DNA from 2 places in the Shewanella sp. 10N.261.52.F9 genome. Region 1 is predicted to be linked to the other one. Evidence: riboswitches for the same ligand, from Rfam matches in the RefSeq annotation. Region 1 holds a riboswitch; the other holds the start of a gene.

Region 1 (3,427 bases):
TCAATGGTTTTAGCCCCAGCTTCACGCTCTTGCGCCGCAGCGTAATCACGCACTTCTTGGGTAATTTTCATTGAGCAGAATTTTGGGCCACACATAGAGCAAAAATGAGCAACTTTAGCTGATTCTTGTGGCAGTGATTCATCGTGATAAGCACGGGCGGTTTCAGGGTCTAAACCTAGGTTATATTGGTCTTCCCAACGAAACTCAAAACGCGCTTTTGATAAGGCATTGTCACGAATTTGCGCGCTCGGATGCCCTTTCGCCACATCTCCAGCATGAGCAGCAATTTTGTAGGCAATTAGACCTTGCTTAACATCTTCCTTGTTTGGCAAACCTAAATGCTCTTTAGGCGTGACATAACAAAGCATCGCGCAGCCATACCAAGCAATCATTGCAGCGCCAATACCTGAGGTAAAATGATCGTAACCCGGCGCAATATCGGTCGTTTGTGGGCCTAAAGTATAGAATGGTGCTTCATCACACACCTCTAGCTGCTTATCCATGTTCTCTTTAATCAGATTCATTGGAATATGGCCCGGACCTTCAATAATGGTCTGCACGTCATACTCCCAAGCAATTTTCACCAGCTCACCTAAGGTTTCTAGCTCAGAGAATTGCGCTTCATCATTGGCATCGGCAATTGAGCCGGGACGCATACCATCGCCTAATGACAGCGACACATCATAGGCGGCACAGATTTCACAAATTTCTCTAAAGTGTTCATAAAGGAAATTTTCTTTATGGTGCGACAAACACCACTTAGCCATGATAGAGCCACCGCGAGAAACAATACCGGTTAAGCGTTTAGCCGTCATCGACACATAGCGCAGTAATACGCCGGCATGAATCGTAAAGTAATCCACGCCCTGCTCTGCTTGTTCAATTAAGGTATCGCGGAATGTTTCCCAGTTAAGATCTTCAGCAACACCATTCACTTTCTCTAGTGCTTGATAGATAGGAACGGTACCAATAGGTACCGGAGAGTTACGAATAATCCATTCGCGGGTCTCGTGAATATAACGACCGGTAGATAAGTCCATTACCGTATCGGCGCCCCAACGGGTCGACCAAACTAGCTTTTCAACTTCTTCTTCAATCGATGAGGTTACCGCTGAGTTACCTATATTGGCGTTAACCTTAACTAAAAAGTTACGGCCAATAATCATCGGCTCTGCTTCTGGATGGTTAATGTTTAGTGGGATAATTGCGCGGCCGCGAGCAATTTCTTGCCTAACAAACTCAGGGGTAATTGGTTCACCAATCGCAGCACCAAAACTCTCGCCTTTGTCTTTTTGGGTCAGAATTGGGTCTGTTACCTCAGACTTTGCCATATTTTCACGTATGGCAATGTACTCCATCTCAGGGGTAATAATGCCTTGGCGAGCATAGTGCAATTGGGTAACACGTTTACCTTCTTTCGCGCGGCGCGGCGGTAATAAAGACTCGAAACGCAGATGGTCTAGGCCATCATCAGCAAGGCGCTGCTGAGTAAAGCCCGAACTTGCACCTTGTAACTGCTCAGTATCACTGCGCTCTTCAATCCAGTTTTCACGGAACTTCTCAAGACCTTTACGCACATCAATCAGTGTATCAGGATCTGAGTAGGCACCCGCGCAGTCATACACCTTTAACGGCGGGTTGGCTTCAAATACAGGATTGGTTTCGTCACCACCAATAAGCGTATCGGCTTGATGAATTTGGCGCATACCCACTTTAAGGTCAGCACGGCTACCTTCAAGGTAGATTTTCTCAGAATTTGGGTGTTGTAGTGGTTTTAGATTATCAATAAATTGTTGAGCTTGAGCTCGGGTTTCGCGACGATTTGACATTAGCAAACTCACTTTAAAAAAAGAAATGAAGTTGCTTGCCAGGAGAAAATGAGAATCTGAAAAGTTGAACATATAACTAGGGGTAAATTCTAGTTACACGTAACCACCGAAATGCTGCTTTGGCGCTTATTTAAAAGTCAGTTTATGCAGTTATTTCGCTTGTTTCCTTCGCAGGTTCTAGCCTGATCAGGTTCAACGGATCCCGAATTAACGGTCTCAGCCATATGGCACTCCGACAAGATGAGCTGGCAGTATAGACCTATCCGCAGGTGAGATACAAGGGCTTAAAAAGTTATTAGACCAGAAGTTAAAGACTTAGCCATCAAAGCTCAAGCTGATGATATTCAAGGACTTTGAATCGCTACTTTATAGTAAACGGTCATCAACTTGAGTTTTTATCAAACAAATTTTTTATTATTTCCCCAGCATACGCTTTTCTAGTCGAGCAGCGATGGCCTCATTAATTGCTTTTTTAACCTTGTCGCCACCACAATTGAAAGGGTAACCGATAGTCTCGGCATAAGGGTTAATTTGGTCGCCAATTTTAACGATGCGATAGCAAGTATCGCCTTTTCTAATGATGCGATTAGGATCCAGTACATGATCGGTGGTGACCACCTTACTGTACTTATCTATCTCCGGAAAAACGAGTTCCTGCATTTCGCCATCCATCTCACTAAGCGAGCGTTTTTGGCTATAGTTAGCCGCGCTACTTACGACCAGTTCATCAAGTTTATTCGCCCGCTGTTTTGCAAGATAAGATTGGGTAAAGCGCTTTGCTGAGGTGTTTTTGGATGTATCAGCACTCGGGGCAGATAATGCAGTTGCCACTTTAGCTTTATCATCAATTGCCTGTGATAAGTCAGTTTTGGGCGCAGACTTAATTTGTTTACTAGGCTCTTGAACTTCTGTGCGCTTAATCCTTGCCGTATCCTGATTATTAACAGCTAGCTTATCCTTTAATGGCGTTGTTGCACTTGGCTTACTCTCAAATAGGCTCTCTATGCGGCCCTCTAACAAAGGATCAGCTTTTGGCGCTTGGTATAAGTAAGATTGGATTGTAGTCTCGGCCAGTTTATTAACGCTTACAGTAGGTCTAACCCAAAAGTAATTGACCGCTACAATGACAGCAACATGCACTAAAAGCACGCTAATAATCAGCACTGAAAATGGTGATAATCGAGATCTTGCTAAATACGATTTAGATAACACATTGGTTGCGGTATTATCTCGCACTATTGGTGTAACAGGGTTTTGTAATATAACGCTATTGTTACCTGAGGAACGACCGTGGCGGCTATCCTCAGTCTGTCTATCGATGTTTAGAGGCTGAATAAAATAAGCGCTGGGTTCTAGAACACCTTCAGCGCCATAAAATACCGTTATCAACCTATCATCTAAGCAAGTATCAGTCGCTGAGTATGCCGTAAAATGTCTTTTGTCATCGACGTTAGCCTCAACCTTAGCATTGAAATCCTTTTTGACGGTTATTTGCTTCATGCAGTTAACTTGATCCTATTTGAACTATTATCCCTATTCAGCTGTAATTTAGAGCAAGCTTAATGAAATTAGTTCAACATTGATTCTACCGACTAAAG
Region 2 (3,427 bases), on a different contig from region 1:
TTGTTGATGATAGCGCTAAACTAGACGTTAAAAGTATCGTTAAAAAGGCGACTGAGCTCAATGACTTTGGTCATCTACTCGAGCACGTTCCCTATGCTAAATTCATCGGCATGGGAGTTGAGCGTTTTGGCGATGAGTTGGTGTTCAAGTTACCCGCAAAAGATGACAACATAGGTAATCCTATTTTACCAGCCTTACACGGCGGTGTGATTGCGGGATTTATGGAAATGTCGGCGATAGTGCAGTTAATGGTATTTATGCAAACCACTAAGGTGCCTAAGGTGGTCGATTTCTCAATTGACTACTTAAGAGCGGGTTACCATAAAGATAGCTTTGCTGAGTGTAAGATCACCCGTCAAGGCCGGCGAGTGGCCAATGTAAGCATTAATTGTTGGCAAACCAATCGTAAGCATTTAATCGCCACCGCAAGAGCGCACTTTTTGATAGATTAGTGCTAGATTATACAGATAAGCATAAATGCAATGCTAATGAGTAATAAAGGGGATGGATATGAAAAAGGTTTTATTGGGGCTGTTTACCGCATTAATTATTACCGCATGTGCGCCACATACCGCCGGTGTCATGGCTGGCTCTGACGGCCAAGTGCGTGTTGATAACAATAGTTTTGGTAAAGAAGTTCAAGTAGCCAACATCATGGCACGCCCTGAAGGTGGCTTTTTACGTGGTACTGGCACTATTGTCAGCCAAGTTTCTACCGACCTTAGACTGCAATACAAGTTTACCTGGTATGACTTAAACGGTATGACGATTGATGATGAAGGGGTTAGCTGGAAGTCAGTCAAACTTCATGGTAAACAACAGTTGCAGGTCAGTGCTGTTGCACCTAATGCCAATGCGACTCGCTTTGAGCTTTATGTCAGAAAAGCTTTCTCTAATTAGTAATTAAAAGTCGACGAAAGCGACAAAAAATACGTCTGTTAAAAAAACGTCAGTTAAACTGGCGTTTTTTTATGCATAGCGTTCAGGTTTTTTAAGAAGTCTGTCACTGAGTTGTAAAATTCATGTATAATCGCGCTCGCCAAGGGGTGTTAAAGTCTATCAATCGAAAGTTGGATTTGTAGATTTATACTGAGATGTTGCAAAACGAACCCTTTGAACCTGATCCGGCTAATACCGGCGTAGGAATGGGCCACAATTCATTTTCCGATCGCTTCTTTACTGATGCCGGATCTCAAAATTTTACTTTGAGGTCCTATGTTAAATCTAAATTCTTATTCGCCAATTGCCCTCGCGGTAATTGCAGTAATTTCATCTCCCAATGTTGCTGCTAATAGCCAACAAACTTCAACTCCTGACGATATCGAAGTGATGGTAGTTACATCCGATTTTCGTGGTTCAGCATTAGAAAAAATGCCTTCAAGCGTTACGGTTATCGACCAGCAACAAATTGAAGATGAAGGCGCGCAGCATTTCGAAGATATCTTGAATAATATTGCTAACTTCAATTGGTCTGGTGGCAGCTCGCGTCCAAAATATTTTCAAATCCGTGGTGTCGGTGAGCAAGAAGAGTATCAAGGAGCACCTAACTCCTCGGTCGGTTTCGTGGTAGACGATATCGATTTATCAGGCTTGGGCATGGTTTCAAGCATGTATGATTTACAGCAAGTTGAAGTTCTGCGCGGTCCGCAAGGCACACGTTATGGTGCTAATGCACTAGCGGGTCTTATCTACCTTAAGAGTAACGATCCGACAGATGTGTTTGAACATGGCGCCGAGGTTTCATTAGGTAATGATAACCTACAAACCTTTAGTGGTTTTAGTTCTGGTCCTGTTACCGATTCGGGGAATTTATTATATCGCGTGTCTTTGCAACAACATCAGCAAGATGGCTATCGCGACAACCTTTACCTTGATCGAAGTGATACTAATAATCGTGATGAGTTTACCGGGCGCGCTAAGTTACGTTGGTACGCAACAGACGATTTAGAAATTGATTTAACTCTACTACATGCAAATTATGATAATGGTTATGATGCGTGGACATTGGATAATAACGGTTTTGATACGTTAACCGATGCGCCAGGTGTTGATAAACAGCGCACAACTGGTTCATCGCTTAAGTTCACTTATACAGGAGCCGAGGACTTTGAGTTGACCTCATTAACCTCTTTGGCACAATCAGACACTCGCCACAACTACGATGGCGACTGGGCAAACCCTGATTATTGGGCAAGTCGAGATTGTGACGGTAGCCCATGTGAATATGAATATAACTGGGATAAAAAAGGCGAAAGAAAAACAGTCACTCAAGAGTTTAGATTGTCTTCTACAGAATCAGGTCGCATTTTTGCTGATAGCACTGATTGGTTAATCGGTGTTTATGGTATGGATTTGCAAGAAGATAACGACACTGTTGATAGCTACAGCCAGTTATCTGCCGAATATCGAGCTCAGAATTATGCACTATTTGGTCAATTAGACTCAGATTTAGGCTCTAGCTATGCGCTGTCTGTCGGTTTACGTGTGGAGCGTCGCGATAGTGATTATAGCGATTCTGCAGGTGATGAGTTCGACCCAAGTGAAACGATGTGGGGAGGGCATATTGCGCTGAGCAAAGCGTTAAGTGAAAACCATGAATCATATATTCGTATAGCACGTGGTTATAAAGCTGGCGGCTTTAATATGTCATTGCCAGAAGAAGTCGCGGATAAAAAAGAATATGACACTGAAATCCTCTATAACTATGAGTTGGGCTTAAAGTCGACTTGGTTAGATGGCCAAGCAAACACCAACTTCGCATTATTCTATATGGATAGGCAAGATCAACAAGTTGCCGCGTCTCAGCAATCAACGGTACCAGGGCAAGAAGGTAACTTTATCTTGTTTACTGAAAATGCTGGTAGCTCTCATAACTATGGTGCTGAGCTCGATGGTAATTGGTATGCCACTGATAACCTACAGGTGTACGGTAGTGTAGGCTGGCTTGAAACTGCTTATGGTGATTATCAGTATGAAGATAAGTACGGTACAGTTGTTGATTTGTCGGGCCGTGAGCTAGCCCATTCACCAAACTTTACTTTTAGTTTAGGGGCGACATACCGCAGTGATAGCGGCTGGTTCGCGAATGTAAACGCCAGTGGTAAGAGCGACTTTTACTACTCAGACAGTAATGAGTCAAAATCAGATGCGTACCAAGTCTTTAACGCAAAGGTTGGCTATGAAGCCGATATTTGGTCTGTCTACCTGTGGGGACGTAACTTGTTTGACGAAAAATACGGCGTTCGTGGTTTTTACTTCGGTAATGAGCCTGATTTGGACTGGGCAGATAAGCAATATATACGCTATGGTGACCCACAACAAATTGGTATGACGTTTAACGTTAAGTTTTTGTAATCGTAGATTTAAATCACTTTAATTCATTAACAATATTATTAAGCCGTCGGTTCAAGACGGCTGAGGTTAGTAA

Evidence for each region. A riboswitch is a leader RNA that binds a small molecule or an ion and turns the genes downstream of it on or off. The one in region 1 is predicted to bind thiamine pyrophosphate.
Region 2: linked by a shared signal. The riboswitch ahead of AB4298_RS03810 (TonB-dependent receptor) and the one ahead of thiC (phosphomethylpyrimidine synthase ThiC) in region 1 are both predicted to bind thiamine pyrophosphate.

The regions. Positions count from the first base shown of each region.
Region 1 is NZ_JBFRNX010000024.1:148,390-151,816, reverse strand. Features, by position in the region: gene thiC (phosphomethylpyrimidine synthase ThiC) at 1-1,829, opposite strand, end outside; TPP riboswitch at 1,976-2,074, opposite strand; gene AB4298_RS16860 (hypothetical protein) at 2,244-3,329, opposite strand.
Region 2 is NZ_JBFRNX010000004.1:197,344-200,770, reverse strand. Features, by position in the region: gene AB4298_RS03820 (PaaI family thioesterase) at 1-452, shown strand, start outside; gene AB4298_RS03815 (YcfL family putative periplasmic lipoprotein) at 511-900, shown strand; TPP riboswitch at 1,033-1,163, shown strand; gene AB4298_RS03810 (TonB-dependent receptor) at 1,216-3,354, shown strand.